Regions from separate parts of the Erwinia psychrophila genome, predicted to be linked through region 1. Evidence: predicted binding sites of a transcription regulator. Region 1 holds the regulator's gene; each other region holds the start of a gene.
The links. The regulator PurR, encoded in region 1, represses purine synthesis genes. The targets are predictions, from matches to a motif close to CANGCAAACGTTTGCNTG.
Positions count from the first base shown of each region.

Region 1 (10,496 bases):
AATTTCCGGATTTTGCAGGATATCAACGTAGGCAAAGCGCTCGCCGCAGCCGGAGAGTGCCTGTACGGCCTGGGCAGAGAAACCACAGCTTGGCAGCTTCGGTGAACCTTTCATGTAAAGCAGAATCGGGTTTTCTGCAATCTGGCGCTCGATTTTTTCAACAGTACTCATAAATGCCTTCCTTAAACGGATACTTCGTGTTTGTTTATTGTAGCGACTCTCTTCCTTTGTTGAAAACGACATTTTCATCAGCCGTAGCTGAGAGGGACAACGCGGAGCGCACAGCGAGAGACCAGGCTACTCTCTCGCGACGTAAGTCATCCCTGAATTCAGGCTCTGATAAGCGCTTTTTGATTATATAACAAGCTGATTTAGCGCGTTTTTTCGCTAATTATCGGTCTGGTATTATTGATACAAAAAAGCACTTACCCTTGCATAATAAGTTCGATTAGAATTGCCTGAATCCTCTGCCGCCGGGCAGATAGTGAAATTTGGCCAGGTTTCCGCCGCTGGCGGGAGCACAAACTGTTAACGGTAACGATGCGTTCACTCATCCTGCTTATCACGCTGGTCTGCAGCCAGCTATTTTTCAATCTGGCTCACGCCTCGCCGCACGCGTCGGTGAAGCCACATCAGCAGAATCTTGACGGAAAGAGTGTCCGCGATGAAGTTCGCCGCAAGCGGCGTCCACAGAAACCCGCTCTGGTCGGAAAAAGTAAAGCGGCCGACACCCTCCGCAGCCGTTCCTCCTCTCTGAAAAAGCACAAGCAGACGAAGCCCGCGGCGTCGCAAACTTCTCGCCAGAAAACCGCTAAAGCAGGCCTTAGAGTGACGTCGGCCAGCAAAAAAGCTGCGGCTAAAAGAGGCCGTACCCGCGCCAACTTATCCCATGCCGCGCAGATAACAACCGATAACGTTTCCGCTTCTCCACTCAGGCTCAGCAAAGCACATCGCGCCCGCTATCAGAAAGCGCGTCAGACCGCCATGAGCAAGCTGATGGGTCAGTTGGGTAAACCCTATATCCGGGGTGGCGCATCACCTGACACCGGCTTCGACTGTAGCGGTCTGGTCTGGTACGCCTATAAAGATCTGGTCAGGTTCAAAATTCCCCGCACGGCGAATGAAATGTACCATCTGCGCGACGCTGCCGCCGTAAAGCGCAGCGAGCTGGAAAAAGGCGATCTGGTGTTTTTCCGCATCACCGGGCGGGGTTCGGCCGATCACGTTGGCGTTTATCTGGGGAACGGCAAATTTATCCAGTCGCCCAGCACCGGCAAGGATATTCAGGTCAGTGCGCTGGGAGATAACTACTGGCGGCAGCATTATGTGGGCGCGCGTCGGGTAATGACGCCGGGAAGTATTCGCTAAGGTGGGATGTCGGGGCCTGGCGTAACGCAGGCCCCGTGAGCTTAGTGCATAACAGCGGTGAAGCTAAAGGCAATAATCATCAGCAGTGCGCCAACGGTAGTCAGCAGCGAATATTTCAAATCAGTATCCATTTCAGCCCTCAATACCCTTACAGTTAATAACGTCTTAGATTTTCCCACAGTTAACGGTAAAAATCTCGTTTTCTCACGCCGGCCTTGTTAGAATCCCACTTTCGTTGCGCAACGGAACGATTTTACGGACTCCAGGACGCGCAACAGCAGGCCCCGATTGTCTTCTTTCCTTCCTGACGTTACTGAATGATTTTAAAAAAACGCCCCCAGACGTCAGAAAGAGCGCCCGCGGCAGGCAAACGATTAACAATATACTTATCAGCGGATTAAGATAAGTGAAGGAGTAGCTATTTAATGGCAACAATTAAAGATGTGGCCAAACGCGCCGGTGTTTCCACCACCACGGTGTCCCACGTCATCAATAAAACCCGCTTTGTCGCCGATGAGACGCGGGAAGCCGTCTGGGATGCGATCAAGGCGCTGCACTATTCCCCCAGCGCGGTGGCACGCAGCCTGAAGGTGAATCACACCAAAACGATAGGCTTACTGGCTACGTCCAGCGAAGCGCCCTACTTTGCCGAAATTATTGAGGCGGTGGAGAATCGCTGCTTCGCCAAAGGCTATACGCTAATCCTTGGCAACGCCCATAACAATTTAGAGAAGCAGCAGGCTTACCTTTCCATGATGGCGCAAAAGCGCGTTGATGGCCTGCTGGTGATGTGTTCAGAATATCCTGATGAGCTGATTAAAATGCTCGAGGACAGCCGCAATATTCCTATGGTGGTGATGGACTGGGGCGAGTCCCGCGGCGATTTTACCGATACCGTGCAGGATAACGCCTTTGAGGGCGGTTACATGGTGGGACGCTATCTTATCGATCGCGGCCATCGCGATATCGGCGCGATCCCGGGTCAGCTGGAGCGTAATACCGGCGGCGGCCGCCACGCTGGTTTCCTCAAGGCGCTTGCTGAAGCGGGTATCACCCTTCGCGACGAATGGCTGGTTCAGGGCGATTTTGAGCCGGAATCTGGCTATCGCGCCATGCAGCAGATTCTCTCCGGCAAGCAGCGCCCTACCGCGGTTTTCTGCGGCGGTGACGTCATGGCGATGGGCGCGATCTGCGCAGCGGATGAAATGGGGTTACGGGTACCACAGGATGTGTCGGTCATTGGCTACGATAACGTGCGCAACGCCCGCTACTTTACTCCGGCCCTGACAACCGTCCATCAGCCCAAAGAACGGCTTGGCGAAACGGCCTTTGATATGCTGCTCGATCGCATCACCAGCAAGCGTGAAGAGTCACAAACCATTGAAGTGCATCCAAGCCTGATTGAACGCCGCTCCGTCGCTGACGGTCCCTTCGTCGACTATCGCCGCTAGATCGCTGCCGCATCCTGTTCTCCGGTACTGTCCGGTCAGCAGGATGCGGCCCTGCTTCAGGCTCCTTCACTCAGCCATTCCCCGTTAAGCGTCTCCGATTCCCCCAGATACTCCAGCAGCCAGTTCAGCGCGGGAGAAGCGTGCTGCTGTGACCAGCTGACGCAGCAGGGGCTGTCCGGGAAGGCGGCGGCGAGCGTAATTTCACTCAGCGCCCCGCTTTTCAGCAGCGGCCGGGCAAGATGTCCCGGCACCATCCCCACGCATAACCCCGCCAGCAGGCAGTCAAACGCGCTCTCCCAGTCCGGCACCACCAGCCTGCGCTGATTATCAAGCGTCCAGGTGGTTCTTTTCGGCAGTGCGCGGGAGGTGTCTTCCAGAACCAGTGAGGGCCACTCGCGGATTTCCTCTTCGCTCAGGGTGCCCGGACGCCCGGCCAGCGGATGCCCGGCCTGCACCACGCATCGCCAGTTCAGTGCCCCCATGTCACGGAAGGCAAAACGTCCGCCCACCGGAATGGCCTGGGTAGCGCCGATCGCCACATCCACACGGCCATCGGCCAGCGCATCCCAGACGCCGTTAAACACCTCTTCCGATAAATGCAGTTCCATATCGGGAAAATGACGGTAAAAATCGACCACCAGCTGGCGGGTTCTGCTGGGTTTTACAATCCGGTCAACCGCGATATTCAACTGCCCGCGCCAGCCGTTAGCGACCTGCTGACACTGCCGCCGGGTGGAAAGCATTTTTTTGATGACACTGCGCCCTTCCTGAATAAAAACCGCGCCCGCCGCGGTCAGCACTACATCGCGATGCCGCCGTTCAAACAGCGGTACGGCCAGCCACGCTTCCATTTGCCGTACGGTATAGCTTATCGCGGAGGGCACGCGGTGTAGCTCGCTGGCCGCCCCGGTAAAACTGCCGGTTCTGGCAACGGCATCAATCACTTCAAGAGAATGTTCAGACCACATATTTTGCCTGCAAATTTTTTGAACGCACTCCGCAAATATTAGCGTTTCACAATCCCTTTCGCACGGTATTACACTCTGCCGCGTTTCATCCATCACTATTAAGAGCAAAAACATGCCGTCAAAAGGATTCACCTTCTATCTCGCGATGCTGAGCATTGTGGGTTTTCTCGCGACCGATATGTATCTCCCCGCGTTTGGCGCGATGCAGGAGGATTTACACACCGAAGCCGGAGCGATCAGTGCCAGCCTGAGCCTGTTCCTCGCCGGTTTTGCCTGCGCGCAGCTTTTCTGGGGGCCTTTGTCTGACCGGATTGGCCGCAAACCTGTCCTGCTGATGGGCCTCGGGCTGTTTTCGCTTAGCTGTGGCGCGATGTGGTGGATCAGCGATGCGACGATGCTGCTGGTGCTGCGTTTTGTGCAGGCTATCGGGATTTGTGCCGCAGCCGTTAGCTGGCAGGCGCTGGTGGTGGACCGCTATCCCGCCGCGCAGGCAAACAAAGTCTTTGCCACTATTATGCCGCTGGTCGCGCTCTCGCCGGCACTTGCTCCCCTGCTTGGCGCATGGTTGCTCAACCACTTTAGCTGGCGGGCGATCTTCGTTGCGCTGCTGTTAATTTCTGTCGCTCTGCTGTTCTGTACGCTGTTCCTTGCCAGCGGACGCCGGGCTGCTTCCACAGCATCATCGGGCAAAAGCACCGGCTTTCTTACCCTGCTGAAATCACCGGCCTACAGCGGTAATGTGCTGATTTATGCAGCCTGTTCGGCCAGCTTCTTCGCGTGGCTGACCGGATCGCCGTTTATTCTTGCTTCCCTCGGCATGTCACCGGGCAGCATCGGTCTGAGCTATTTCCCCCAGACCCTTGCGTTCCTGACGGGCGGTTATGGCTGCCGTACGCTGTTAAAACGCCGGGAAGGCGCCGCTCTGCTTCCCTGGCTGCTCGGTATCTATAGTCTCAGCATTATCGCTTTCTTTATCGCTGCCCAGCAGACTTCGCCCTCCGTCTGGGGACTGCTGCTGCCGTTTTGCGGCATTGCGCTTGCTAACGGCGCGCTCTATCCGATTGTGGTATCCAATGCTCTGCTGCCCTTCCCGGAGGCGAGCGGTAAAGCCGCTGCGCTTCAGAATACGCTACAGCTCGGTTTGTGCTGCCTGGCCAGCCTGTTGATTTCCACCTTTATCGCCACGCCGCTCCTGACCAGCTCGCTGGTGATGCTGGCCACGGTTTTCCTGGCGCTGATGGGCTACGTTTTACAACGTGGGAAAGCCCACAGGGCGGTCTTGTCAGGCGCACACTAACTGGCTGAACTTATTCAGTTAGCAACCTAACGATTTAGGTTTGAATTATGCCTGGGGTGAGCATATACTCATTTCCAGGCTAATAATAATGATGCTATTTCCTTTTAAGACCTGACAGGGTAGTCAAAATTGTTTCCTGCGCGGCGTTCGTTGCGCAACTCTGCGGGCCTTCTTAATATACCTCTGTAACGTCGGATATCATCCGTACGGTAATTCCGTGCGGGTTCTCAAAATCCTGCAGAAATTGTCTATGCTTTTTCTCAGGTTTCAATCACACCGGGTGATGGAGAGACTATGAGTTCATCGTGTATAGAAGAAGTGGACCTGGCAGAAAACCACTGGTTCCAGATCGTCCAGGAAATGTTGCGCAAAGCGGATGTCACCGTAGGCGGCTCTCACCCCTGGGATATTCAGGTAACTAACCCCGATTTTTTTAAACGCGTTCTGCAGGAAGGCTCGCTGGGACTGGGCGAAAGCTATATGGATGGCTGGTGGGAATGTGAACGGCTGGATATGTTTTTCCACCGCGTGCTTGCCGCCAGACTCGATCAGGAACTTCCCCATCATTTCAGAGATACGCTGCGCGTCGTGGCGGCGCGGCTGACTAATCTCCAGTCACGCAAGCGCGCCTGGATAGTTGGCCGGGAGCATTACGATTTAGGTAACGATCTCTTTTCCCGCATGCTCGACCCTTATATGCAGTATTCCTGCGGCTACTGGAAGGAAGCGAAAACGCTGGAGCAGGCCCAGGAAGCCAAACTGAAAATCATCTGTGAAAAATTACAGCTGGCGCCGGGGATGACGTTACTGGATATCGGCTGCGGCTGGGGCGGACTGGCTGGCTATGCCGCCCGCCACTATGGCGCCAAAGTGACCGGCGTGACCATTTCGGCAGAGCAGCAAAAAATGGCGCAGCAACGCTGTGAAGGGCTGGATGTCACGATATTACTCCAGGATTACCGCGACCTGGATCGGCAATTTGACCGGATCGCTTCAGTCGGCATGTTTGAACATGTCGGTCCCAAAAACTACGCGACCTACTTCAACGTGGTTAACCGCAATCTGAAACCTGACGGGCTGTTTCTTCTGCACACCATCGGTGCGAATAAAACGGACGAGAGCGTGGACGCCTGGATCAATAAATATATTTTCCCCAATGGCTGTCTTCCTTCCGTTCGTCATATTGCCGATGCGCATGAACCTTACTTTGTGATGGAAGACTGGCATAACTTTGGCCAGGATTATGATTTTACGCTGATGGCCTGGTACCAGCGCTTCCTGGAGGCCTGGCCCGACCTGGCGGAGGCGTATGGCGATCGGTTCAAACGGATGTTTAGCTACTACCTGAACGCCTGCGCCGGCGCCTTTCGCGCCAGGGACATTCAACTCTGGCAGGTCCTGTTTTCCCACGGTGTGGAGGGCGGTCTGCGCGTACCGCGCTAACCCAGCCTGAAAAGGGCCGGTATGGCAGATAATACCGGCCCTGTTACCTTATGTTCCGCTGGTCAGCGTTTCCACCGTAGCTTCACGCTGCGCCAGCACGCGCTCTACGGTCTCCACGATGGCCTGCGTATGGGGATCGATTTCAATATTCACTTTATGCCCCAGGCGCTTTGCGCCCAGCGTGGTTCTCGCCAGCGTTTCAGGAATGAGATGCACACAAAATTTCGTTTTAGTGACCTCACCCACCGTCAGGCTGATGCCATCAATGCCGATAAACCCTTTGTGAAGGATATATTTCATCTGCTGGGCATCCTGCGGCCTGAACCAGATTTCCCGGTTATTTTCCGAAGCGATGATTTTACTGATTTCGGCGGTGGTCATAATATGCCCCGACATCAGATGACCGCCGATTTCATCGCTGAATTTTGCCGCGCGTTCCACGTTAATGGTATCGCCAGCCTTTAAATCCCCCAGATTGGTGATTCGCAGTGTCTCTTTTACTAAATCAAAACTTACCCGATCGCCTGCGATCTCCGTAACCGTCAGACAGCAGCCGTTGTGTGAAACGGATGCGCCCAGCTCCAGACCCGGCAACAGCGCTTCCGGCATCCTGATGATATGGGTGCGAAAATTCGGTTTCTCTTCGACGGCCAGCACTTCCGCCGTGCCCTGAACAATCCCGGTAAACATAGTCATTGCCTCATATCGCATAGTCTTTGCCACTAGTTTGCCCTGGCTGCCTTTCAAAACCAACTATCCCCCCACCAGAGCGCACTTCATTGCGCTATTCTTTCCGCTTAAGAGTAGCTATTTACCTTGCGGGCGTTACACTAAGTGGCCTGCAGCACGTCGCCTTCGCCATCCGCTAACGCATATGTCGCCGTCAGGCTTTTCCTTTAAATTTCAAATAAACAGGTGTATCTGTGCAGAAGTACCTTACAGAAGCCCGCCAGCTGCTGGCGTTGGCGATTCCGGTGATCCTGGCGCAGGTTGCGCAAACCGCCATGGGCTTCGTTGATACCATTATGGCCGGCTCCGTGAGCGCGACCGATATGGCTGCCGTCGCGGTCGGCACATCGATCTGGCTGCCCGCTATTCTTTTTGGCCACGGTCTGCTGCTCTCCCTCACGCCAGTCGTAGCGCAATATAACGGTTCCGGGCGGCGGGATCGCGTCGCCTGGCAGGTCAGGCAGGCCTACTGGCTGGCGGGATTTTCCTCTCTGCTGATCATGATTGTGCTCTATAACGCCGGATACGTGATTAACGCCATGCAGAACGTCGATCCTCTGCTGGCCAGCAAAGCGGTGGGCTACCTGCACGCGCTGCTATGGGGCGTGCCGGGCTACCTCTTTTTCCAGGTTGCCCGTAATCAGTGCGAAGGGTTGTCAAAAACCAAGCCGGGCATGGTCATGGGTTTTATCGGCCTGCTGGTCAATATTCCGGTTAACTATATCTTTATTTACGGCCACTTCGGGATGCCCGCGCTGGGCGGCGTTGGCTGCGGCGTGGCGACCGCAACCGTCTACTGGGTGATGTTTATTGCTATGCGATACTGGGTCAGCCGGGCGCGCTCAATGCGCGATATCCGGCTGCCTGCGCGCTTCAGCCCGCCGGACAGAAAAGTCCTCTGGCGGCTGTTTACATTGGGTCTGCCGGTTGCCCTCGCGCTCTTTTTTGAGGTGACGCTGTTTGCCGTGGTGGCCCTGCTGGTCTCGCCAATGGGGATCGTTCAGGTTGCCGGTCATCAGATCGCGCTAAACTTCAGTTCGCTGATGTTCGTTCTGCCGCTGTCGCTAGGCGTCGCCACCACCATCCGGGTAGGTTTCCGCCTGGGTCAGGGGTCGCCGGAAGCAGCAAAAGTTGCCGCCTGGAGCGCACAGGGGGTAGGCGTCACGATGGCGATGATAACCGCCCTGCTGACGGTTATTTTCCGCGAACAGATCGCCCTGCTCTACAACGATAACCCGGAGGTGGTCACGCTCGCCGCGCAGCTTATGCTGCTGGCCGCCATTTATCAGTTCTCCGACGCCATCCAGGTGATTGGCAGCGGCATTCTGCGGGGTTATAAGGATACAAGAGCGATTTTCTTTATCACCTTTGTCGCTTATTGGGTGCTGGGTTTGCCGAGCGGTTATGTGCTCGCACTGACCGACTGGGTGGTGGCGCCGATGGGCCCGGCAGGCTTCTGGACCGGCTTTATTATCGGCCTGACCTCCGCTGCGGTGATGATGGTCTGGCGGATACTGCGCCTTCAGCGGCAGCCAGCGGAGGCTATTCTCTCCCGCGCAGCGCATTAATTTTTCGGTAATTTTGCCCTCTGCGTGTCTAAAATTGCTGCGCTTCGCACAAGGTAGCAGCAGTCACGCAGAAAAAAGCGGATTTCCGCTTGCCAGGCGATGGCGCTGTCGTTAATATTCGTCCCCGCTGTCAGCAAGACAGCAATCGGCGCGTTCTTAGCTCAGTTGGTTAGAGCACCACCTTGACATGGTGGGGGTCGGAGGTTCGAGTCCTCTAGAACGCACCACAGTGCGTCCGTAGCTCAGTTGGTTAGAGCACCACCTTGACATGGTGGGGGTCGGTGGTTCGAGTCCACTCGGACGCACCATTCTTTTGCGTTCTTAGCTCAGTTGGTTAGAGCACCACCTTGACATGGTGGGGGTCGGAGGTTCGAGTCCTCTAGAACGCACCATCTTCTTTTTTCCTCTTTGTTACCTCTTTCCGTCTGCGTTTAATCTTAAAAATCCCTCTGCCGTTTTTTGCGCAATAACCTGACATGGCGCAAGCTTCCGTTACGCAACGCTCGCTTTTTTTATTGGTTTTCGCATACTTAGCGTCTATAATATAAAACGTTGTTTCACCTGAATGGTTTCAGCGAATGGTTGACCCTTTATTAAAAACAGTAGATTGTTGCGCCCCCTCCCTGCGCACGCGCGCTGAAACCGCGATTCAACTTCCTCTGCACGCTTTTCTACCTTCTCCTATTCTTAATCTGTACCGCAGTATGCTCTTACGAAAAAATTTCTGCTGGCTGTCTTACGCAGACTGCCGGCATTTCCCTTTTCTCATCCATCACAACTTTATAGATAATCTGTCATGAAAAAGACCAAAATTGTTTGTACCATCGGCCCAAAAACCGAATCTGAAGAAATGCTGACCAGCCTGCTTGATGCAGGTATGAACGTAATGCGTCTGAACTTTTCACACGGTGATTATGCAGAGCATGGCCAGCGCATCGCGAACCTGCGTGCGGTCATGAATAAAAGCGGCCATCAGGCTGCTATCCTGCTGGATACCAAAGGCCCGGAAATCCGCACCATGAAGCTGGAAGGCGGTAATGATGTCTCGCTGAAGGCGGGTCAGACGTTCACCTTCAGTACCGACCAGGCAGTGATCGGTAACAACGAGCGCGTTGCGGTGACCTACCCAGGCTTCACTTCCGATCTGAAAATCGGCAACACCGTGCTGGTTGACGATGGCCTGATTGGCATGGAAGTTACTGAAGTCACGGAAAACACCGTGGTGTGTAAAGTGCTTAATAACGGCGATCTGGGCGAAAACAAAGGCGTTAACCTGCCGGGCGTGTCCATTCAGCTGCCAGCGCTGGCGGAAAAAGATAAGCGCGACCTGATTTTCGGTTGTGAACAGGGTGTCGACTTCGTGGCGGCCTCTTTTATCCGTAAGCGTTCCGACGTGCTGGAAATCCGTGAGCACCTTAAGCAGCACGGCGGCGAGCATATTCAGATCATCTCCAAAATTGAAAACCAGGAAGGTTTGAATAATTTTGATGAAATCCTGGATGCGTCTGACGGCATTATGGTTGCACGTGGCGATCTCGGCGTTGAGATCCCGGTTGAAGAAGTGATCTTCGCGCAGAAGATGATGATCAAAAAATGTAACCGTGCCCGCAAAGTGGTGATCACTGCCACCCAGATGCTCGATTCCATGATCAAAAACCCTCGCCCTACCCGT
Region 1 is NZ_JBCHVB010000001.1:598,949-609,444, forward strand. It holds gene AAH446_RS02685 (Grx4 family monothiol glutaredoxin) at 1-171, opposite strand, end outside; gene AAH446_RS02690 (C40 family peptidase) at 541-1,368, shown strand; gene cydH (cytochrome bd-I oxidase subunit CydH) at 1,410-1,499, opposite strand; gene purR (HTH-type transcriptional repressor PurR) at 1,794-2,819, shown strand; gene punR (DNA-binding transcriptional activator PunR) at 2,876-3,787, opposite strand; gene punC (purine nucleoside transporter PunC) at 3,900-5,084, shown strand; gene cfa (cyclopropane fatty acyl phospholipid synthase) at 5,379-6,527, shown strand; gene AAH446_RS02720 (riboflavin synthase subunit alpha) at 6,576-7,217, opposite strand; gene AAH446_RS02725 (MATE family efflux transporter) at 7,451-8,824, shown strand; tRNA gene AAH446_RS02730 (tRNA-Val) at 8,975-9,051, shown strand; tRNA gene AAH446_RS02735 (tRNA-Val) at 9,056-9,132, shown strand; tRNA gene AAH446_RS02740 (tRNA-Val) at 9,140-9,216, shown strand; gene pykF (pyruvate kinase PykF) at 9,621-10,496, shown strand, end outside.

Region 2 (10,496 bases), on a different contig from region 1:
GCTGGGACAGCAAAAAATCAGCCAGCCTGCGCTCGTTTAAAGCCAGGCGAGGATAAAGCTGGCGAATACGTAACAGTGAGCTCATCAGGCAATTTCTCCCGTTGGTGATGCAACATCCTGAATTATCAGGACTGATAATAGCTTGCTGGCGCGACGGCGGTAAACTTAACGCCGCTTTTATCACATTCCATGATGAAAGTCGGTTATTTCCCCTGCCAAATGAATATAATATTCCTCTTGTTACTTTTTTTAAGAATTTTTTATTCAAAAGGCGAAAAGTATGCACCTTGGTTCACTGATTTCTGAAACACGTAACGCCGACACCCTGGATCTGGACAGCCTCACCACGCTCGAAATGGTGACCAGATTCAACGATCAGGACGCGATGGTGGCTGACGCTGTCCGCGCGACGCTGCCGGCAGTGGCAAAAGCCGTTGATGCGGCCGCGCTTTCGCTGTCACAGGGCGGAAGACTTATTTATATGGGTGCCGGCACCAGCGGCCGGCTGGGCGTGCTGGATGCTTCTGAATGTCCTCCCACGTTCGGCGTCCCACATGGCCTTGTGGTGGGGGTGATTGCCGGCGGACCGGGCGCGCTGCTGAAAGCGGTGGAAGGGGCGGAAGATGATGAAAGTCTTGGCGTCAGGGATTTGCAGGCGCTGAACCTGACCCACAGCGACATGGTGGTGGGGCTGGCGGCGTCAGGACGAACGCCTTACGTCATTGGCGCGCTGCGCTTTGCCCGACAAAAGGGCTGCCGTACCGCCGCCATCTCCTGTAATCCTGATTCACCCATCGCCCGGGAGGCGGATATCGCCATCTCGCCCGTCGTCGGGCCGGAGGCGCTGACCGGCTCAACCCGCCTTAAGTCAGGCACCGCGCAGAAGCTTGTGCTCAATATGATCTCGACCAGCGCGATGGTCAAAATCGGTAAGGTTTATCAGAACCTGATGGTGGACATGCAGGCCACTAACGTGAAGCTGATCGATCGTGCCTGCCGGATGGTTTGCCAGGCAACGGGCTGTACGGCAGAAGAAGCGAAACGCGCCCTGAGTCAGACGGACCAGGCCGTCAAGCCCGCCATCCTGATGATACTGAGCGGCATGACGGCGGCACAGGCGCAAAAGCGGCTGGAAAAACATAAAGGGTTTCTGCGGGCGGCGCTTGAAGACAGAGGATAAGCCATGGATAACGCTAAACGTCTGGCAAGTGAATTACTGAAAGGTATCGGTGGGGCCGGGAATATCATCAGGCTGGAAAATTGTATGACCCGCGTAAGGGTGGAAGTCAGCGATGACAGCCAGCTTGATGTGGAAAAAATGCGTTTGCTTGAGGGAATGAAAGGCTACGTCAGGCAGGGAGATCAGCATCAGTTTATTGTCGGCCCTGGCGCGTCGGCAAAAGTGGTGGACGCGATGCGCAGCCTGATGGCGGCACAGCCAGCAGCGGCAGATATCAGCGCCACTAAAGCCGCCACGAAGAAAAAATATAAGGCGCCGATGAGCGACGCGCTCCGCCAGCTGGCGAATGTCTTTATTCCGCTGATCCCGGCATTTATCGCTTCGGGCCTGATTACGGGCATTATTAATATCCTCAGACGGCCCGATATCGTGGGTGACTTTGCCAGCCAGTATCCTAATGCGCTTGGACTGGCTGCCATTTTTGGCAGCGCCATTTTTACCATTATGAATATCCTGGTCGGCGTGAATACCGCTAAAGTTTTCGGCGGGTCCACCGCGCTGGGCGGGGTGATGGCAGGGATTCTCTCCAGTCCGGCGCTGGCGCAGATTACCCTGTTTGGCGAAGCCTTGCAGCCAGGCAGGGGCGGCGTGATCGCCGTGCTGCTGGTGGTAGCCATGATGTGCTGGATCGAAAAAAGGCTGCGCGAATGGCTTCCAGAGTCTGTTGAGCTGATCCTTAACCCGCTTCTGACTACACTGATAACTGCAACGGTCGCAATCGTCGCGCTGCAACCGCTGGGCGGCGTGATCTCCGATGCGATCGCTCATGGCGCATCTCTCGCTATCGATCGCGGCGGCATAGCGGTCGGCGCGGTACTGGCGGGCACTTTTCTGCCGCTGGTATTAACCGGGCTGCATCAGGGTATGGTGCCGATCCACGTTGAACTGGTACAGGCGCATGGCGTTAATGCCCTGCTGCCGATTCTGGCGATGGCGGGTGTGGGGCAGGTGGGTGCCTCGCTGGCCGTACTGCTGAAAACCCGGAACGCCCGGCTGAAAAAACTGGTCCGGGGGGCGTTACCCGTCGGGATTCTGGGGGTGGGCGAACCGCTGATCTTTGGCGTCACCCTGCCGCTGGGCAAACCTTTTATTGCGGCCTGTCTTGGCGGTGCTGTGGGCGGGGCGGTAATCAGTTCTGCCAAAGTGGCAACGGTGATTACCTTTGGTATTTCCGGTTTGCCACTGGCGCTCACTATCATCTCTGGTAAGGTTATGCTTTATCTGGCAGGTTGGCTGACAGCTGTTATCTGCGGTTTTCTGTTTGCCTGGTTTATGGGCTTCAACGACCCCGAGGAGTAATGTTTGACTACTGGTAAGGAACGTCGTGTGGTGTTTTTCGATCTGGACGGCACGCTTCATCAGCAGGATATGTTTGGCACCTTTATGCGTTACCTTCTCTGGCGCCAACCACTGAACCTGCTGCTGGTGCTGCCAGTTCTGCCGATCGTGGGCGCCGGACTGTTAATTAAGGGACGGGCCGCGCGCTGGCCGATGAGCCTGCTGCTATGGTCGATTACCTTTGGACACAGCGAGGCGAGCCTGCGGGCGCGTGAAGCCTCTTTTGCCGCCTGGTTTCGTCAGCGGGTAACCGCTTTTCCGGTTGTTCAGCAGCGGCTGACGGACTATCTCAATAGCTCTGACGCTGACGTCTGGCTGATCACCGGTTCGCCGCAGCCTCTGGTCGAGCAGGTCTACTTCGATTCGGCTTTTCTTCCCCGCGTGAAGCTGATCGCCAGCCAGATGAAACGTGGTTTCGGTGGGCGGGTATTGGCGGTACGCTGCCTGGGTCATGAAAAAGTGGCGCGTCTTGAGGAGCAAATCGGGACGCCGCTGCAGCTCTATAGCGGATACAGCGACAGTAAGCAGGATAACCCGCTGCTCTTTTTCTGCCAGCACCGCTGGCGGGTCACGCCGCGCGGAGATCTGCAACAGCTTGAGTAAACGGGTATACTGCCCCGCGTTTTTTTAGCTGGAGACTCAGGTGAGCACGACCCCTAATGATGAATTCTGGATGCGCCACGCGCTGATGCTGGCTCGCAGGGCCTGGGAAGAAGGTGAAGTACCCGTCGGCGCTGTCCTGGTGCAGGGCGATCGCGTCATAGGCGAAGGCTGGAACCGGCCTATCGGGCATCACGATCCCACGGCGCATGCGGAAATTATGGCGCTGCGGCAGGGCGGTAAAGTGCTTGAAAATTACCGTCTGCTGGACACCACGCTCTATGTCACGCTGGAACCCTGCGTTATGTGTGCGGGTGCCATGGTGCATGGCAGAATAGACCGGCTGGTTTATGGCGCAAAAGATGAGAAAACGGGGGCGGCTGGTTCGCTGCTTGATGTGCTGGGGCATCCCGGCATGAACCATCAGGTGGCTATTGACCAGGGCGTGCTGGCCGGGGAGTGCGCGGCCATGCTCAGCGATTTCTTCCGGCACCGTCGGGCGGAAAAAAAGGCGCTGCGTGATAAACAACGTCAGGCGGCGTCTGATTCAGCTTCCGGATAGTTCAGAAGGGGCGAACCTCGTCCCTTCTGGATCAGTTCAGCGCAATCTCCGGTTTGACGGTAGGATAGCCGTTGCCCAGCTCTGCTTCCAGCGCCGCCTGCTGGGCCAGTTTACGTTCCTGATCCTGTAAATAGCCGACCAGGCTTAGCTGGTAAATCCGGATGTTTTCCACATAGTTATAGGCTTCGTGGCCCCGCGCGTAGCCATACCGGGTTTTGCTGTAATAGCGTTTCTGGCTCAGCATTGGCAGCCGCTGCTTAACGTCTGCCCAGCTGTCGGGATTGCCTTTCTGTCTGGCCGTCAGCGTACGCACATCAAGCATATGCGCATAGCCCATGTTGTAGGCCGCCAGCGCAAACCAGATACGCTCATCTTCAGGAACGGTATCTGGCACTTTCTCCATCATCCGCGTCAGATACTCACTGCCGCCGCGAATGCTCTGCTCGGGATCGGTCCGGTCGGTGACGTCCAGGCTTTCAGCCGTGTTTCGCGTCAGCATCATCATACCGCGCACCCCGGTAGGGGAGGTTGCCTGCGGATTCCAGTGCGACTCCTGGTAAGAGATGGCGGCAAGCAGACGCCAGTCAATCTTACTGGCATATTTTTCGAACAGCGGCCGGATAGCGGGCAATGTACTGTCAATAGCGCGCAAAAAAGTGCGGGTATCGACGTAATCGAACGTCCCAAGATGACCCAGATACTTCTCTTCCAGCCGCGCTAAAATGCCTTCTTCGCCCATCTGATTAAAGTAGTCGAGGAGCGCCGCGTTCAGGCTGTCATCTTCAGTCCGTTGCATATACCAGGTGACCGGCTCTTCATCGGTAATGTCGAAGGCCACCGCCAGCTGTGGATGAATGCGCTGGAGCAGGGCAATAGACAGGGAATCGCCGACCGTGTAGTCGAGCTTGCCATCCGCCACCGCCTCCAGCAGCGCATTAGGGCTCTGATCGGTAGATATCGCCCAGTCGAGATCGGGATACTGATTCTGCTTGATGCTGCGTAGCGTGGAGAGATAGGCGGAGTCAGAGGCCACCGTCAGCCGTCCAGTCAGATCGCCCAGGCTCTTCGGACGCGGCTTGCCCATCCGGTAGACGAGCTGCTGCGAAACGGAATAATAAGTCGGGCCGGTACGAAAACGTGACAGGCGATCGCCGCTATAGAGTAATCCCGCCGCCAGCACGTCAGCTCTGTCATCTTCCAGATCGTCAAACAGCTCGCTCAGGTTCTGACGGACGGTCACTTCCAGCTTAACGCCCAGATAATCGGCGAAACGCTTTGCCAGCTCGTAATCCATACCGGCCGGCGCTTTATTAATTGTGTAGTAGGTCAGCGATGAAGTCAGCGTGCTGATGCGCAGCACTCCCCGCGATTTTATCTGTTCTAACTGGTCCTGCGAGCTACTATACCAGGGGATCGCAGGCCACAGTGCCAGCGAGAGCAGCACGGTGATAAGCCCAATAAACAGATAATTAAATTTCAGGCGTTTCAAATAGTTATCTCTCAATTGCTCTCAGGTTTCTGTCTGTAACGGCAGTATTTGTGATCTTTATTGGATCCTGAGCGTGGGGCATTTTGCGCAACTCATCCCCCCGGTGCAACTGAATTCATGCCGGATTGTGCGATTTTAAGCCAATTCCGCTGGTTGATAAATTCTGCGCAAACGGTTTCGTAACGGGTGGGGATTCTCTATAATACCGCCGCTTTCCCTGTTGCGCCCAAAGAAGCGTCGCCCGGCGCTTCGAAGACGAGAGATCTTTGATGATGGAAATTCTGCGTGGTTCGCCCGCTCTGTCGGCATTTCGTGTTACTAAATTGCTGGCCCGCTTTCAGGACGCTCACCTGCCGGTGAGTGACATTTACGCTGAGTATGTCCATTTTGCCGAGGTCAGCGCGCCCCTTTCCGATGCGGAAAAAGCCCGCCTGGCGCGCCTGCTGAAATATGGCCCCTCTCTCGCCGGACATGCGCCTGAAGGGCGCCTGCTGCTGGTCACGCCCCGCCCAGGCACCCTCTCTCCGTGGTCATCCAAAGCCACCGATATTGCGCACAACTGCGACCTGCCGCAGGTCAAACGCCTTGAGCGTGGCCTGGCCTTTTATGTCAAAGCGCCACAGATGACGGAAGCGCAGTGGGGGGAACTCGCTACCTTGCTGCACGATCGCATGATGGAGGTGGTTCTGACCGACTTCTCGCAGGCAGAGCAGCTGTTTGCGCACCATCAGCCAGCACCGCTGCAAAGCGTGAATCTGCTGGGCGAAGGCCGGGAGGCGCTGGTTGAGGCTAACCGCAAGCTGGGCCTGGCGCTGGCCGATGATGAAATCGACTATCTGCAGGCGGCGTTTGAAAAACTTGGGCGCAACCCGAACGACATTGAGCTTTATATGTTTGCTCAGGCGAACTCAGAGCACTGTCGTCATAAAATCTTCAACGCCGACTGGATCATCGACGGTGAAGCGCAGCCGAAATCGCTGTTCAAAATGATCAAAAATACCTTCGAGAAGACGCCCGATTACGTGCTCTCCGCCTATAAAGATAATGCGGCGGTCATGGAAGGCTCTCAGGTTGGTCGTTTTTATGCTGACGCCGACAAGGGCCAGTATGATTTCCATCAGGAGGAGGCGCATATCCTGATGAAGGTGGAAACCCATAACCATCCCACCGCCATCTCCCCATGGCCGGGCGCGGCAACCGGCTCCGGCGGTGAAATCCGCGATGAAGGCGCAACGGGCCGTGGTGCCAAACCCAAGGCCGGACTGACAGGATTCTCCGTGTCTAACCTGCGTATTCCCGGCTTCGAGCAGCCCTGGGAAGAGGATTTCGGCAAGCCGGATCGTATCGTGACCGCACTCGATATCATGACGGAAGGTCCGCTGGGTGGCGCAGCCTTTAACAATGAGTTCGGGCGTCCAGCCCTGACTGGCTATTTCCGTACCTATGAAGAGCGGGTTAACAGCCATAACGGCGTTGAGCTGCGCGGCTATCATAAGCCCGTGATGCTTGCGGGGGGCCTGGGCAACATCCGTGCCGATCATGTTCAGAAAGGCGAAATTACGCTGGGCGCGAAGCTTATCGTTCTCGGCGGTCCGGCAATGAACATTGGTCTGGGCGGCGGGGCAGCCTCCTCTATGGCGTCCGGTCAGTCCGATGCTGACCTGGATTTTGCCTCCGTGCAGCGCGACAACCCGGAAATGGAGCGTCGCTGCCAGGAAGTAATCGATCGCTGCTGGCAGCTGGGCGAAGAGAACCCGATTCTCTTTATCCACGATGTGGGTGCGGGCGGGCTTTCCAACGCGATGCCCGAGCTGGTGAGCGACGGTCATCGCGGCGGCCGTTTCAACCTGCGTGACATTCTCAATGATGAACCCGGCATGAGTCCGCTTGAGATCTGGTGTAATGAATCTCAGGAGCGCTACGTGCTGGCCGTTTCGCCTGACAAACTGGCGCAGTTTGACGCGCTCTGCAAGCGTGAGCGCGCGCCTTATGCCGTGATTGGCGAAGCGACCGAAGAGATGCATCTGTCTCTCACTGACAGCCACTTCGATAACAAACCTATCGATATGCCGCTTGATGTGCTGCTGGGCAAAACGCCGAAAATGACCCGCGATGTCAGCACGCTGCAGGCAAAAGGTGAGGCGCTGGATCGCGATGGCATTACGCTTGAAGATGCCGTTAAGCGCGTACTGCATCTTCCGGCCGTCGCTGAGAAAACCTTCCTGATTACCATTGGCGACCGCTCGGTAACCGGTATGGTTGCCCGCGATCAGATGGTTGGCCCCTGGCAGATCCCGGTTGCGGACTGTGCCGTCACAACCGCCAGCCTGGACAGCTATTACGGTGAGGCGATGTCGCTGGGTGAACGTGCGCCGGTTGCGCTCCTCGATTTTGCCGCCTCTGGCCGTCTGGCAGTGGGCGAGGCGTTGACCAATATCGCCGCCACGCAGATCGGCTCGCTCAAACGCATCAAGCTTTCCGCTAACTGGATGGCCGCTGCGGGCCATCCGGGTGAGGATGCCGGACTTTATGAGGCCGTGAAGGCCGTGGGTGAAGAACTTTGCCCGGCGCTGGGCATCACTATTCCGGTCGGCAAAGACTCTATGTCGATGAAGACCCGCTGGCAGCAGGGCGCTGAACAGCGTGAGATGACCTCACCGCTGTCGCTGGTGATCACCGCGTTTGCCCGTGTGGAAGATGTACGCCGTACCGTCACGCCGGAACTGAAGCCGCAGGAAGATAACGCGCTGCTGCTGATCGATCTGGGCAAAGGCGTTAACGCGCTCGGCGCAACCGCCCTCTCACAGGTCTACCGTCAGCTCGGTGACAAACCCGCAGACGTTCGCGATGTGCAGCAGCTGGCTGGCTTCTTTAACGCGATGCAGACGCTGGTGGCAGATGACAAGCTGCTGGCCTACCACGACCGCTCTGATGGCGGACTGCTGGTGACGCTGGCTGAGATGGCCTTTGCCGGTCACTGTGGCATTGAAGCGGATATCGCCGCCCTGGGCAGCGATCCCCTTGCCGCGCTGTTTAATGAAGAGCTGGGTGCCGTCATTCAGGTTGCGGCAGCGGATCGGGCAGAAGTTGAAGCGGTATTTGTCGCTAACGGCCTTGCTGACTGCGTGCATTTCCTTGGGCGTGCCCAACGCGGCGATCGTTTTGTGATTACCGCAGGGGATAATGCGGTATACAGCGAAAGCCGTACCACGCTGCGTACCTGGTGGGCGGAAACGACCTGGCAAATGCAGCGCCTGCGTGATAACCCTGCCTGCGCCGATCAGGAACATGAGGCGAAGAAAAACGATCGCGATCCCGGCCTGAACGTGGCATTGACCTTCAAACCTGAAGAGGATATTGCGGCTCCCTTTATCGCAACCGGCGCGCGGCCTAAAGTGGCCGTGCTGCGTGAGCAGGGCGTTAACTCGCATGTTGAGATGGCGGCGGCATTCCACCGCGCCGGATTCGAGGCGGTTGATGTGCATATGAGCGATCTGCTTGCAGGGCGTCGCGGGCTGGAAGATTTTCAGACGCTGGTGGCCTGTGGCGGCTTCTCTTACGGTGACGTACTGGGCGCCGGCGAGGGCTGGGCTAAATCCATCCTGTTTAACGCTCGCGTGCGCCATGAGTTTGAAACCTTTTTCCACCGTCCGCAAACGCTGGCGCTTGGCGTCTGTAACGGCTGTCAGATGATGTCGAACCTGCGCGAGCTGATCCCGGGAAGCGAAGCCTGGCCCCGCTTTGTCCGTAACCAGTCAGAGCGCTTTGAAGCCCGCTTCAGCCTTGTGGAGATCGCCGCCAGCCCCTCACTGATGCTGGATGGCATGCAGGGCTCACGGATGCCCATCGCCGTTTCCCACGGTGAAGGCTTCGTCGAAGTTCGTGATGACGCTCACCTGGCGACGCTTGAAAGCAAAGGTCTGGTCGCACTGCGCTACGTGGATAACTTCGGTAAAGTCACGCAGCAGTATCCGGCCAACCCGAACGGCTCGCCGAACGGTATTACCGCCGTTACCAACGAAAGCGGTCGCGTCACCATTATGATGCCGCACCCGGAGCGGGTATTCCGTACGGTCAGCAACTCATGGCATCCGGAAGGATGGGGTGAAGACAGCCCATGGATGCGCCTGTTCCGCAACGCCCGGAAGCAGCTGGGCTAAGCAGGCTTAAGCGGCAGCCGTTCCCCTGCTGTCGCTGTTCACACTTTTATCAGAAGCAGCCATGCGGCTGCTTTTTTACTGTCAGGCAAACTGTTGCAAATTGCCGACAAAGGCTCATATAGGGTGTCTCCAAATGGAGACATGTAATCTATTGATTTAAATGCTATATAAAAACAGCGTTGTTTAGTGTTGCCTGTTGACGACAGTTATCCTGCCGCTGCAGTGAAGAGGGCGATGAGGTAAAGAACGAATTTATTTAATTTCCTTAAATATCAGATAATTAAATTTTTATTTTCATTATTGGCACGCGGCTTGCTATAATAAACCCAGTGGCTCATTCACTTAGCTATGACAGCCCTGCGCAAGCGGACAAGCGCTTCATAACACATCGAATGACGCACAATACGGTGCCTGCCGTCCACCTAACCGATAACAGTCCACGCTGTGGCTTTATCAGACACCGGACGCAACGTTGAGTTAGGCACCACCTATTTTTCAGGCTGCGCCGCGCAGCCTGTCCGGAATGGCAGATTCTCTGAATCTGCCATTTTTCGTTTCTGCCTGAGCCTTTCCTCCCGCGCCGCACTCAGCTAGCATCAGGACACGATAAAAAGTGAGAGCCTCCTGTGAAAAAATGGCGTTTATTTCCGCGTTCCCTGCGACAGCTGGTGCTGATGGCCTTTCTGCTAGTGCTGCTGCCGCTGCTGGTGCTGGCCTGGCAGGCCTGGGAGAGCTTATCGGCGCTCAGCGACCGGGCGGCGGATACCAACCGGACTACCCTGACCGACGTCCGCCGCAGCGAGGCAATGGCCCGCACCGCCCTGGAGCTTGAACGCAGCTACCGGCAATATTGCGTACTGGATGACCCCATGCTGGCCAACCTATATCAGACGCAGCGAACAAAATATGCCCGGATGCTGGAAGAGCATGCTTCTGTGCTGGCAGATGCGCTGATTTCCCAGCGGTTAAGCCAGTCGCTGGTCAGTCTTAATACCCTTGCCTGTACCAACAGCAGTCCGGTCAGGGCGGCCTCGCAGGCGCTTGAGACCTTTTCAGCCTCCAACGGCCAGCTTGTCCAGTCCACGCGTGAAGTGGCCTTTTCCCGGG
Region 2 is NZ_JBCHVB010000006.1:157,556-168,051, reverse strand. It holds gene AAH446_RS15255 (MurR/RpiR family transcriptional regulator) at 1-85, opposite strand, end outside; gene murQ (N-acetylmuramic acid 6-phosphate etherase) at 263-1,180, shown strand; gene AAH446_RS15245 (PTS transporter subunit EIIC) at 1,184-2,539, shown strand; gene yfhb (phosphatidylglycerophosphatase C) at 2,543-3,181, shown strand; gene tadA (tRNA adenosine(34) deaminase TadA) at 3,222-3,740, shown strand; gene mltF (membrane-bound lytic murein transglycosylase MltF) at 3,772-5,229, opposite strand; gene purL (phosphoribosylformylglycinamidine synthase) at 5,499-9,389, shown strand; gene AAH446_RS15220 (sensor histidine kinase) at 10,016-10,496, shown strand, end outside.
Region 2: purL (phosphoribosylformylglycinamidine synthase) is a predicted target of PurR. The motif match lies at 5,394-5,411, and genes of this name have one in related genera.

Region 3 (10,496 bases), on a different contig from region 1:
CGGATTGCTACTCATATCGTAAGTGGGGAATTACAGCTGAAAAGACTACACCCTCTTAATTATAAAAGGCAACCGGGAAAAACAGCGTTGTCATAATGTCTCATCGCTGAGGCCTGTACTGCATGAATATTCTGTCATTCATTCGCCAGTTTTAATGGTCATCCTCCCTGGTAATGCCTGGGGTATACAATATTCTGCGCCGCTCATTATTAAGCAAGGCTGGTACGGCGATTCTGCATTGCGTCGCAGAGTTCAGGCCGGACTGAACAAAGCAGCAGTCCGGAATACACTTGCCCAGGCTATCTTCATGCATCGCCCTACGAAATAAGGCTTCGCGATCTGGGAATTACTCAGATTTATCGCGCCAGCGGATTGTCATTGATTACCGTCGCGATCGCATTATGGAATAATGTATACAGAAAACGCCTGTAACTTCTAAAAAATGCTGTATCTCAATAAAAAATTATTGTCCCACCAGGAGCACATTAATTTAATGGGAATCTGTATCTGGAGAAAAAATAAAAAACCGGCTGGGGGAGAGGAATATAACAATGTCATGGCCATGGACAGTGAAAGGATGACTTGTAATCCAAACCCAGCTCTGCGCTTAGTTTTTCAAATGTTGTTTCCCATGATTGTTCATCGTTTGATGACAGTGCGCTGGCAATATCGATTACAGTTTTTTATTTCATTTTTCATTTCAAGCCACCATTACCCGGTATCTTAACGCCTGGAATTTTCCACAGCGTAGGAACTACAACTTGCTCTGTCCCACTATAATATGATGAGAAAGCAAACGTTCAGGCAAAGAAAGCCTGGTGCCCCATGGTGGGTAAGATCGAAAAACGACCAGCGACGTCTGAAGAGGCTTGAGGGAAAGAGAAGGATTGCGCATCAGAGAGGCCGTACAGCGGCTGAAGCAAGCGGGAAAGAACTTCCCGCTTCAGGAAAAGTCCGGCAGTAACCGGGAACGGTTATGCGTCGATAAAGGCGATCTTCGCCACAAACAGCAGCGCTACCACAACCACGCAGCCACTAATCTCACGCCAGCGGCCTGTGCCTGCCTTCATCACACAATAGGAGATAAAGCCCAGCGCAATCCCTTCCGTGATAGAAAAGCTGAAGGGCATCATGGCGGCAGTGACAAACGCCGGTACCGCTTCGGTCAGGTCGTCCCATTTCACGCGCGCCAGGCTTGAGGTCATCAGGACGCCGACGTAAATCAGCGCGCCTGCCGCCGCATAGGGTGGCACCATGCCCGCCAGCGGGGAAAGGAACATCACCAGCAGGAACAAAACCCCCGTAACCACGGCAACCAGACCAGTACGGCCGCCGACGGAAACGCCGGAAGAGCTCTCAATGTAGGCAGTGACGGAAGAAGTCCCGATGTAGGAGCCGGCAACGGAGCTGATGCTGTCCACATACAGCGCCTGCTTCATTCGTGGGAAAGTGCCTTTTTCATCCGCCAGCCCGGCCTTATCCGTCACGCCAATCAGCGTCCCCGAAGAGTCAAACAGGTTAACCAGCATAAAGGAGAAGATGATTCCGGCCATGCCGAGATTCAGTGAACCCGCCAGATCGACCTCTCCCACCACGGATGTGATACCTGTCGGTATGGAGAAGACCCCGCCGAACTGCACGTCACCAATCGCCAGCGCGATCAGCGTGGTCACCACAATCGATACCAGTACGGCGATATGAATATTGCGTGAAGCAAGAATCGCGATAATAAAGAAGCCCAGCGCCCCCAGCAGTACGCTGTGAGAGGAAAGATCGCCGACGGCCACCAGCGTATCTTTATTAGCTACCACGATGCCGGCATTTTTCAGGCCGATCATCGCAATCAGCAGGCCGATACCCGCAGAGATCCCCACCCGCAGGCTGACCGGAATATTGGCAATCATCCAGTAGCGCACGCGGAAGATCGTCAGCAGCAGCAGCCCGACGGCACCCCAGAAGATGGCGCCCATACCCACCTGCCAGGAAATGCCCATGGCACCAACCACCACAAAAGCGAAGAAGGCGTTCAGCCCCATCGCCGGTGCCAGCGCGACCGGCAGATTTGCGACCAGCCCCATCAGGATACTGCCGAAAGCGGCGATCAGGCAGGTAGTAACAAACACCGCCTGGGTGTTCATGCCCGCCACACCGAGAATTTGCGGGTTCACAAAGACGATGTAGACCATCGTCAGAAAAGTAGTGAAGCCCGCGACCACTTCTGTTCGGGCCGTCGTGCCGTGTTCATGCAGTTTAAAGACCCGTTGCAACAGACCAGTGTTATTCATTGTGTGTATCCAAAACGGAGAAAAGTTAACGACCGCTATCCTAACCTAAAAATTTGTTTTTGCCAGACGGCGTTATTAATTTTCGCAACCGATTGCCTGCTTTTGTCGTTCAGTCGCGACCGCTAAGGGTAATTGACATTTCCTCATCGCAATTCAGCGGTAAAGCAGTAAAGTGGGAGAACACGGCAAAAATGGAGAAGCGCTGCATGACGGTTGAATGTGTCTTTTTTGATTGTGACGGAACGCTGGTAGACAGCGAGTTGCTCTGTACCCAGGCCTATGTAAACACCTTTGCGCGGTTTGGCGCTGAGCTCTCACTTCAGGAGATGTTTGAAAAATATAAGGGCGTTAAGCTTTATGACATTATCGCCGACGTTTGCGCACGCCATCAGCTGACTGTCCCGGTCGAGGTTTTGGAACCGGCCTACCGTAAGGAAGTCGCTCGCCTGTTCGATCTTGAACTGAAGCCGATCGCCGGCGCCCGCGAGCTGCTTGACCAGATGAATGTGCCTGTTTGCGTGGTGTCCAACGGCACCGTGGGCAAAATGCAGCACTCGCTGGGTCTGACCGGTATGCTGGGCTTTTTTGATGACCGGTTGTACAGCGGCTACGATATTAACAGCTGGAAGCCGGAGCCTGAGCTGATGCACCATGCGGCCAGTCAGATGGGCGTTCCTCTTGAAAACTGCATTCTGGTCGATGATTCCGAAGCTGGCGCGAAAGCGGGTATTGCTGCGGGAATCCCGGTTTTTTACTACTGTGCCGATGCGCACAATAAGCCTCTTGAGCATCCTCTGGTGACCGTATTCGATGATATGGCCCAGTTGCCTGCGCTGTGGCGGGAAAAAGGCTGGATGCTAACCCGCTAGTCCTTTCAGCGCGGCGAAAAAGCGAAGAGAGATCGGCGGCGGCAGGTATCAAACCCTGTACCTGCCGCCGCAAAGGCTACACAGTCAGCCGATTGCGCCCAGCCGATCCTCATCACCTTCTGTTTTTGGCAGAAGAAACAGCGTGGCGAAAATATCCAGCAGGTAAATCAGCGCCAGCAGCGTAATGGCCGCCGCAAACGAGATTTTCGCAGCCAGCAGGCCAATGACCAGCGGACCGAAGCCCCCCACGCCACGCCCCAGATTAAACAGGACATTTTGCGCGGTGGCGCGGACCTGGACGGGATAGGTATCAGAAATCAGGGCGCCATAGCCGCCAATCATCCCGTTCACAAACATACCCATCAGCGCGCCGGTAAAGAGCATCACGGTGGGATCGCGTAGCTGGGCGTAAACGATCACCATCACCACCGCCCCGAACTGATAAAACAGAAAAATTTTCCAGCGGGCGAACCGATCCGCCAGCACGCCAAACAGCCAGATGCCAAAGGTCATACCGACCACCGTTACCGCCGTCCACAGGCCAGATTTGGTCAGCGAAAAACCGAAATTGGCGGAGAGGTAGCTGGGCATCCAGATCATCAGGCCGTAATAGCCGAAGTTCTGCACGGAGCAGAGGATAAAGATGCCCAGGCTGGCTTTCGCCGTTGCGGCATCATGGAAGAGCAGTTTGATCCTCGCAGTAAAAGCGAGGCGCTGCTGTTTTTCGCTCTGTCGGGTAAAGGCTTCCGGCTCACCCAGCCCCCGGCGGATAGCAAAGGAAACCAGTGCAGGCAGCAGCCCCACCAGAAACATACCGCGCCAGCCGATCACGTTCAGCAGCAGCGGCGTAATCAGTGCCGCCAGCAGCACGCCCAGCTGCCAGCCCATACCGACCCATGCCGAGGCGCGGTTGCGTTTGTTAGCAGGCCAGGACTCGGCAATCAGCGCCATACCGATCCCGAACTCGCCCCCCAGCCCCACGCCTGCCAGCGTGCGGTAGATCAGCAAATCCCAGTATCCCTGCGCGATGGCGCAAAGCCCGGTAAACACGGAAAACATCAGGATGGTGAACGTCAGCACGCGGATGCGTCCGAAACGGTCGCTGAGATGACCAAAGATAATGCCGCCGATCACCGCGCCGATCAGCGTCCAGGTCACCAGCGAACCCGCCTGAGAAGAGTCCAGCGCCAGCGAGACGCTGATGGCCGGCAGCATGAAGCCAAGAATGAGCAGATCGAAACCATCCATGGCGTAACCGCTGACGGCCGCCAGCATCGCCTTGCCCGGCGTGGCGCCCTTTTGCGGCGTCTTGAGAGTCATGCGCGTTTCCTGTCGAAAAAAAATGTGCGCCAAGTATAAATTTGCGGAGAGTCACATTCCAACGGAAAAACGCGGGCGGGAAAAAGCAGGCCGGGATCTCCCGGCCAGGCAGGGATCAGGCAGGATTACTGCCGTCCGTATCGCCGGTCAGCAGCTTATCTAACTGGTCGCCGCCAACATGGCGGAAGTCCTGACCCTTCACGAAATAGAAGATAATTTCGCAGATATTCTGGCAGCGATCGCCAATGCGCTCAATGGCGCGCGCGCAGAAGAGCGCGGTCAGCACGCTGGGAATGGTTCGCGGATCTTCCATCATATGAGTCATCAGCTGGCGCACGATGCCTTCATATTCCTGGTCGACTTTTTTATCTTCCCGGTAAATTTCAATGGCGGCGTTCAGGTCCATACGCGCAAACGCATCCAGCACGTCATGCAGCATCTGAATGGTATGGTGACCCAGAGACTCCAGGCTTACCAGCAGCGGCTGATGATGCTGCCCAAATTTTTCCAGCGCGGTGCGGCTGATTTTCTCCGCCACGTCGCCGATACGCTCCAGCTCCGAGATGGTCTTGATGATCGCCATCACCAGACGTAAATCGCTGGCGGCTGGCTGGCGCTTGGCGATGATGCGCACACAGGCTTCATCGATCGACACCTCCATCATATTGACCTTCTGGTCACCGTCGATCACCAGTTTTGCCAGTTCGCCATCCCGGTTATGCATGGCGGTAATGGCGTCGGTCAGCTGCTGTTCAACCATTCCCCCCATCGTCATCACCTGGGTACGGATATGCTCCAGCTCGGCGTTGAACTGCCCGGAGATATGTTTATTCAGATTCAGGTTATCCATGATGTTCTCTCCCGGTCAGATCAACCGTAGCGGCCAGTAATATAGTCTTCGGTCTGTTTCTGGTGCGGCTTGGTAAACAGCGTGTCAGTATCGCTGAATTCGATCAGCTCGCCCAGATACATAAAGGCCGTGTGATCGGAGCAGCGCGCGGCCTGCTGCATATTATGCGTAACGATCACGACGGTGTAATCCTGTTTCAGCTCGGTGATCAGCTCTTCAATGCGGCCGGTTGAGATTGGATCCAGCGCCGAACAAGGTTCATCCAGCAGCAACACCTCCGGGCGAATCGCAATGCCGCGGGCAATACAGAGACGCTGCTGCTGTCCGCCAGAAAGGCTGTAGCCGCTCTGGTGAAGTTTATCTTTGGTTTCGTTCCACAGCGCCGCTTTCGTCAGCGCCCACTGTACCCGCTCGTCCATATCGGCCCGGGAGAGCTTTTCAAACAGGCGCACGCCGAAGGCGATGTTGTCATAAATCGACATCGGGAACGGCGTGGGCTTCTGAAACACCATGCCAACACGGGCGCGCAGCAGGGCAATATCCTGGCTGTCGGTGAGAATATTTTCACCGTCGAGCAGAATTTCACCCTCGGCGCGCTGCTCCGGATAAAGAGAAAACATCTTATTAAACGTACGCAGCAGGGTGGACTTCCCGCAGCCCGACGGGCCGATGAACGCCGTCACCTGATTCTTGTTAATATTCAGGTTAATGTTCTTCAGCGCATGGAACTTGCCATAGTAGAAGTTCAAATCACGAACCTGAATCATATTACTGGACGTGTTGTCAGCCATTCTCGTTCTCGCTTATTCGCGCCGCCGCAGCCGCGCTTCTCAATTAATGTTTACTCTTGGCAAAAATCACGCGCGCCAGAATATTCAGCAGCAACACGCAGACGGTAATCAGCAGCACGCCCGCCCAGGCCAGGCTTTGCCATTCGGCAAACGGGCTCATGGCGAATTTGAAGATGGTTACCGGCAGGTTTGCCAGCGGCTGCATCATGTCGGTACTCCAGAACTGATTGGAGAGCGAAGTAAACAGCAGCGGGGCGGTTTCACCCGCGATACGCGCAATCGCCAGCAGCACACCCGTCAGGATGCCCGATATCGACGCTTTTAAGGTGATTGCCGAAATCATTTTCCACTGCGGCGTACCCAGCGCATAGGCCGCTTCACGCAGGCTGTCCGGCACCAGTTTCAGCATATTCTCCGTGGTCCGGATAACGATCGGGATCTGCAACAGCGCCAGCGCAACCACGCCAGCCAGTCCCGAGAAGTGCTTCATCTGGGCAACAACAATTGTGTAAACAAACAGCCCGACCACAATGGAAGGGGCGGAGAGCAGAATGTCGTTAATAAAGCGAATCACTTCGGCCAGCCAGGATTTACGGCCATACTCGGCCAGATAAATACCCGCCATGATCCCCAGAGGTGTCCCCACGGCCGTTGACCAGAGGATCAGCAGCCCGCTCCCGGCAATGGCGTTGGCAAGGCCGCCACCCGCCGTGTTCGGCGGCGGCGTGTTCTCCGTAAACAGCGACAGCGTCATACCGTCAATGCCACGGGTCACGGTAGTAAACAGGATCCAGACCAGCCAGAAGAGGCCAAAGGCCATGGTCAGCAGGGAAAGCGTCAGCGCGATACGGTTTTTGGTACGGCGCCACGCCTGCATTTTCCGGCGGGAGGCGTCCAGCTCGGCACGGGATTGCAGCTCTATCGCGGTCATGTGCGGGCTCCTTCGCTTTTCGCCAGCTTCATCACCATCAGCTTTGAGCAGGCCAGTACGATAAAGGTAATCACAAACAGGATCAGTCCCAGCTCCATCAGGGCGGCGGTATGCACACCTGATTCAGCTTCGGCAAATTCGTTAGCCAGCGCGGACGTAATACTGTTACCCGGCATAAACAGCGAAGGGCTGTCGAGCTGGTACGTGTTGCCGATGATAAAGGTGACGGCCATGGTTTCCCCCAGCGCACGCCCCAGGCCCAGCATCACCCCACCGATCACGCCGTTTTTGGTGAACGGCAGCACGATGCGCCAGATCACTTCCCAGGTGGTACAGCCGATGCCGTAAGCAGATTCTTTCATCATGACCGGCGTCTGTTCGAAGACGTCACGCATGACGGAGGCGATATAAGGAATAATCATAATCGCCAGGATAATCCCGGCAGCCAGAATACCGATACCAAACGCCGGGCCAGAGAACAGCGCACCGACGATGGGAATATTCGACATCAGGTCTCCCAGCGGAGCCTGGAACCAGGTCGCAAACAGCGGCGCGAAAACAAACAGCCCCCACATGCCGTAAACAATGCTGGGGATAGCCGCCAGCAGTTCAATCGCCACCCCAAGCGGGCGACGCAGCCAGTTGGGTGCCAGTTCAGTCAGAAACAGGGCGATACCAAAGCTGACGGGAACGGCGATAACCAGGGCGATAATGGAGGTGACGATGGTGCCGTAGATCGGTACCAGCGCACCAAATTGTTCGTTGGGCGCATCCCAGGTTTTGGTCCACAGAAAGGAGAAGCCAAACTTCTGAATGCTGGGCCATGAGGAGACGATGAGCGAGACGATAATGCCGCCGAGCAGCAACAGCACAATCAGCGCAGCCAGTTTAACCAGCGCGCCGAAAATGAGATCACCTTGCTTACCGGGAGCCTTAAAAGTCGGCTTGGTTGCAGCCATAGAATTCTCGTTGTCGAAAGTGTTAAGGCGGCACGTCGGCCGCCTCATGGCACGGAGCGAATCACTTCACTCCCGTGAACTGCTTAGTACAGCGCTTTACCGGAACTGTCTTTCACATTGGTTTTCCAGGCTGCGCGAATCTGCTCAACCACGGAGTCTGGCAGTGAAGCGTAATCCAGGCTGTTGGTGGTTTCGCCACCGTTTTTGTAAGCCCAGTCAAAGAATTCCAGCACGGCAGCGCCTTTTTCCGGGTTAGCCTGATCTTTATGCAGCAGGATGAAGGTGGTGGAGGCGATTGGCCACGCGTTATCACCTTTCTGATAAGTCAGATCCTGAGCAAAGGATTCGCTCCAGTTGGCGCCTTTAGCGGCATCGCTAAAGCTCTGCTCGCTTGGCTCAACCGCTTTGCCATCGGCATCAATCAGTTTGGTGTAGGCCAGGTTATTCTGCTTGGCGTAGGCATATTCCACATAGCCGATTGACCCGGGCAGACGCTGAACAAACGCGGCGACGCCGTCATTGCCCTTGCCGCCCAGACCGGTTGGCCAGTTAACGGTATTGCCTTTACCGACCTTGCTGCTCCAGTCGCTGCTGACCTTAGAGAGGTAGCTGGTGAAGACGAAAGAGGTGCCGGAACCGTCAGCGCGGCGTACCACGTTGATGTTGCTGTCAGGCAGTTTCACGTCCGGGTTCAGCTTAACGATGGCCGGGTCGTTCCATTTTTTGATATTGCCCAGGTAGATATCGCCCACGGTTTTGCCGTCCAGCGTCAGCTGACCTGATTTAACGCCAGGGATATTGACTGCCAGCACCACGCCACCGATCACGGTAGGGAACTGGAACAGGCCATTTTTATCCAGGTCTTCCTGTTTCATCGGCGCATCGGATGCACCAAAGTCGACGGTTTTAGCAATGATTTGCTTCACGCCGCCGGAAGAGCCGATCCCCTGATAGTTAACCTGAGCGCCTGTTGCTTTGTTGTATTCTGCTGCCCATTTGTTATAGACCGGTGCCGGGAATGTTCCACCAGCGCCCGTCAGATTGGTCGCGGCGAAGGCAGAAACGGCGCTCAATGAAAGAGTAACTGCTACACATTGAGCCAGAGTTTTTTGCATCAGAGTCATGTTCCCTCCAGGGGAGTTGAGGTCAGGCTTAGCGCCTTTTTAGTCTGAGTTATGATTGCTGCTGGAGGCAAAATAGGACAGTTTCGTGACAGTAAAATGTCTTCTATATTACAGTTTTATTACAGTGGTCAACAAATAACCAGCACTGATGCGCGGGGCCGTCATGGGCTAAAAGAGGAAGGCGGTTTGTATTCGGGTCGCCCAGCGATATACCGGATATATTATTGCCGGCATCTTTTGGGGAAAAACTTCTGCTTCAGCCTGCTCAGGCGCAGGTCACACCGCAGCGTCAGGCTTCTGAACGGATGCCAAAGATCTTATTGCGCTTTAATAAAAGCGGCGGGGAAGCATGCTGATATACAGAGGAGTTCAGTCGCTGATTAACTGCCCAGCTCAGAAAGCAGAAACGCCCCCGAAGGGGCGCTTTTTTATTCCACGGTTACTGACTTCGCCAGGTTACGCGGCTGATCGACGTCTGTGCCTTTGATCAGCGCAACGTGATAGGAGAGCAGCTGGAGCGGCACGGTATAGAAGATTGGCGCAATCACCTCTTCCACATGCGGCAGTGAAATGATCTTCATGCCTTCGCTGTCGCTAAAGCCGGCATCCTGATCGGCAAACACATAGAGCAGGCCTCCCCGCGCGCGCACTTCCTCAATATTCGACTTCAGCTTTTCCAGCAGATCGTTATTCGGCGCGACCACGATAACCGGCATATCGGCATCGATCAGCGCCAGCGGTCCGTGCTTCAGTTCACCGGCAGCATAAGCTTCAGCATGAATATAGGAGATCTCTTTCAGCTTCAGCGCGCCTTCCATCGCAATCGGATACTGATTGCCACGGCCAAGGAACAGCGCATGATGCTTGTCGGAAAACTCCTCGGCCAGCGCCTCAATCAGCGTGTCCTGCGAGAGCATCTGTTCAATGCGGCTTGGCAGCGCCTGCAATCCATGCACGATGTCATGCTCAATTTGCGCGTCCACGCCCTTCAGGCGGCCAATTTTCGCCACCAGCATCAGCAGAACGGTCAGCTGGGTGGTAAAGGCTTTCGTTGAGGCGACGCCAATCTCCGTGCCTGCTTTGGTCATCAGGGCCAGATCGGATTCACGCACCAGCGAAGAGCCCGCCACGTTACAAATAGCCAGCGAACCGAGGTAGCCCAGCTCTTTAGAAAGGCGAAGCGCAGCCAGCGTGTCCGCCGTCTCACCGGACTGGGAGAGGGTGATCAGCAGGCTGTTTTTCCGCACCGCGGATTTACGGTAACGGAACTCCGAAGCAATCTCCACGTCGCACGGCACGTTAGCGAGTGCTTCAAACCAGTAGCGCGAAACCATCCCTGAGTTGTAAGAAGTCCCGCAGGCAACAAT
Region 3 is NZ_JBCHVB010000004.1:403,103-413,598, forward strand. It holds partial or broken gene AAH446_RS12935 (Tn3 family transposase) at 236-426, shown strand; gene AAH446_RS12940 (NCS2 family permease) at 975-2,285, opposite strand; gene yieH (6-phosphogluconate phosphatase) at 2,492-3,154, shown strand; gene AAH446_RS12950 (MFS transporter) at 3,239-4,474, opposite strand; gene phoU (phosphate signaling complex protein PhoU) at 4,590-5,324, opposite strand; gene pstB (phosphate ABC transporter ATP-binding protein PstB) at 5,345-6,115, opposite strand; gene pstA (phosphate ABC transporter permease PstA) at 6,159-7,046, opposite strand; gene pstC (phosphate ABC transporter permease PstC) at 7,043-8,005, opposite strand; gene pstS (phosphate ABC transporter substrate-binding protein PstS) at 8,089-9,129, opposite strand; gene glmS (glutamine--fructose-6-phosphate transaminase (isomerizing)) at 9,558-10,496, opposite strand, start outside.
Region 3: AAH446_RS12940 (NCS2 family permease) is a predicted target of PurR. The motif match lies at 2,367-2,384, and genes of this name have one in related genera.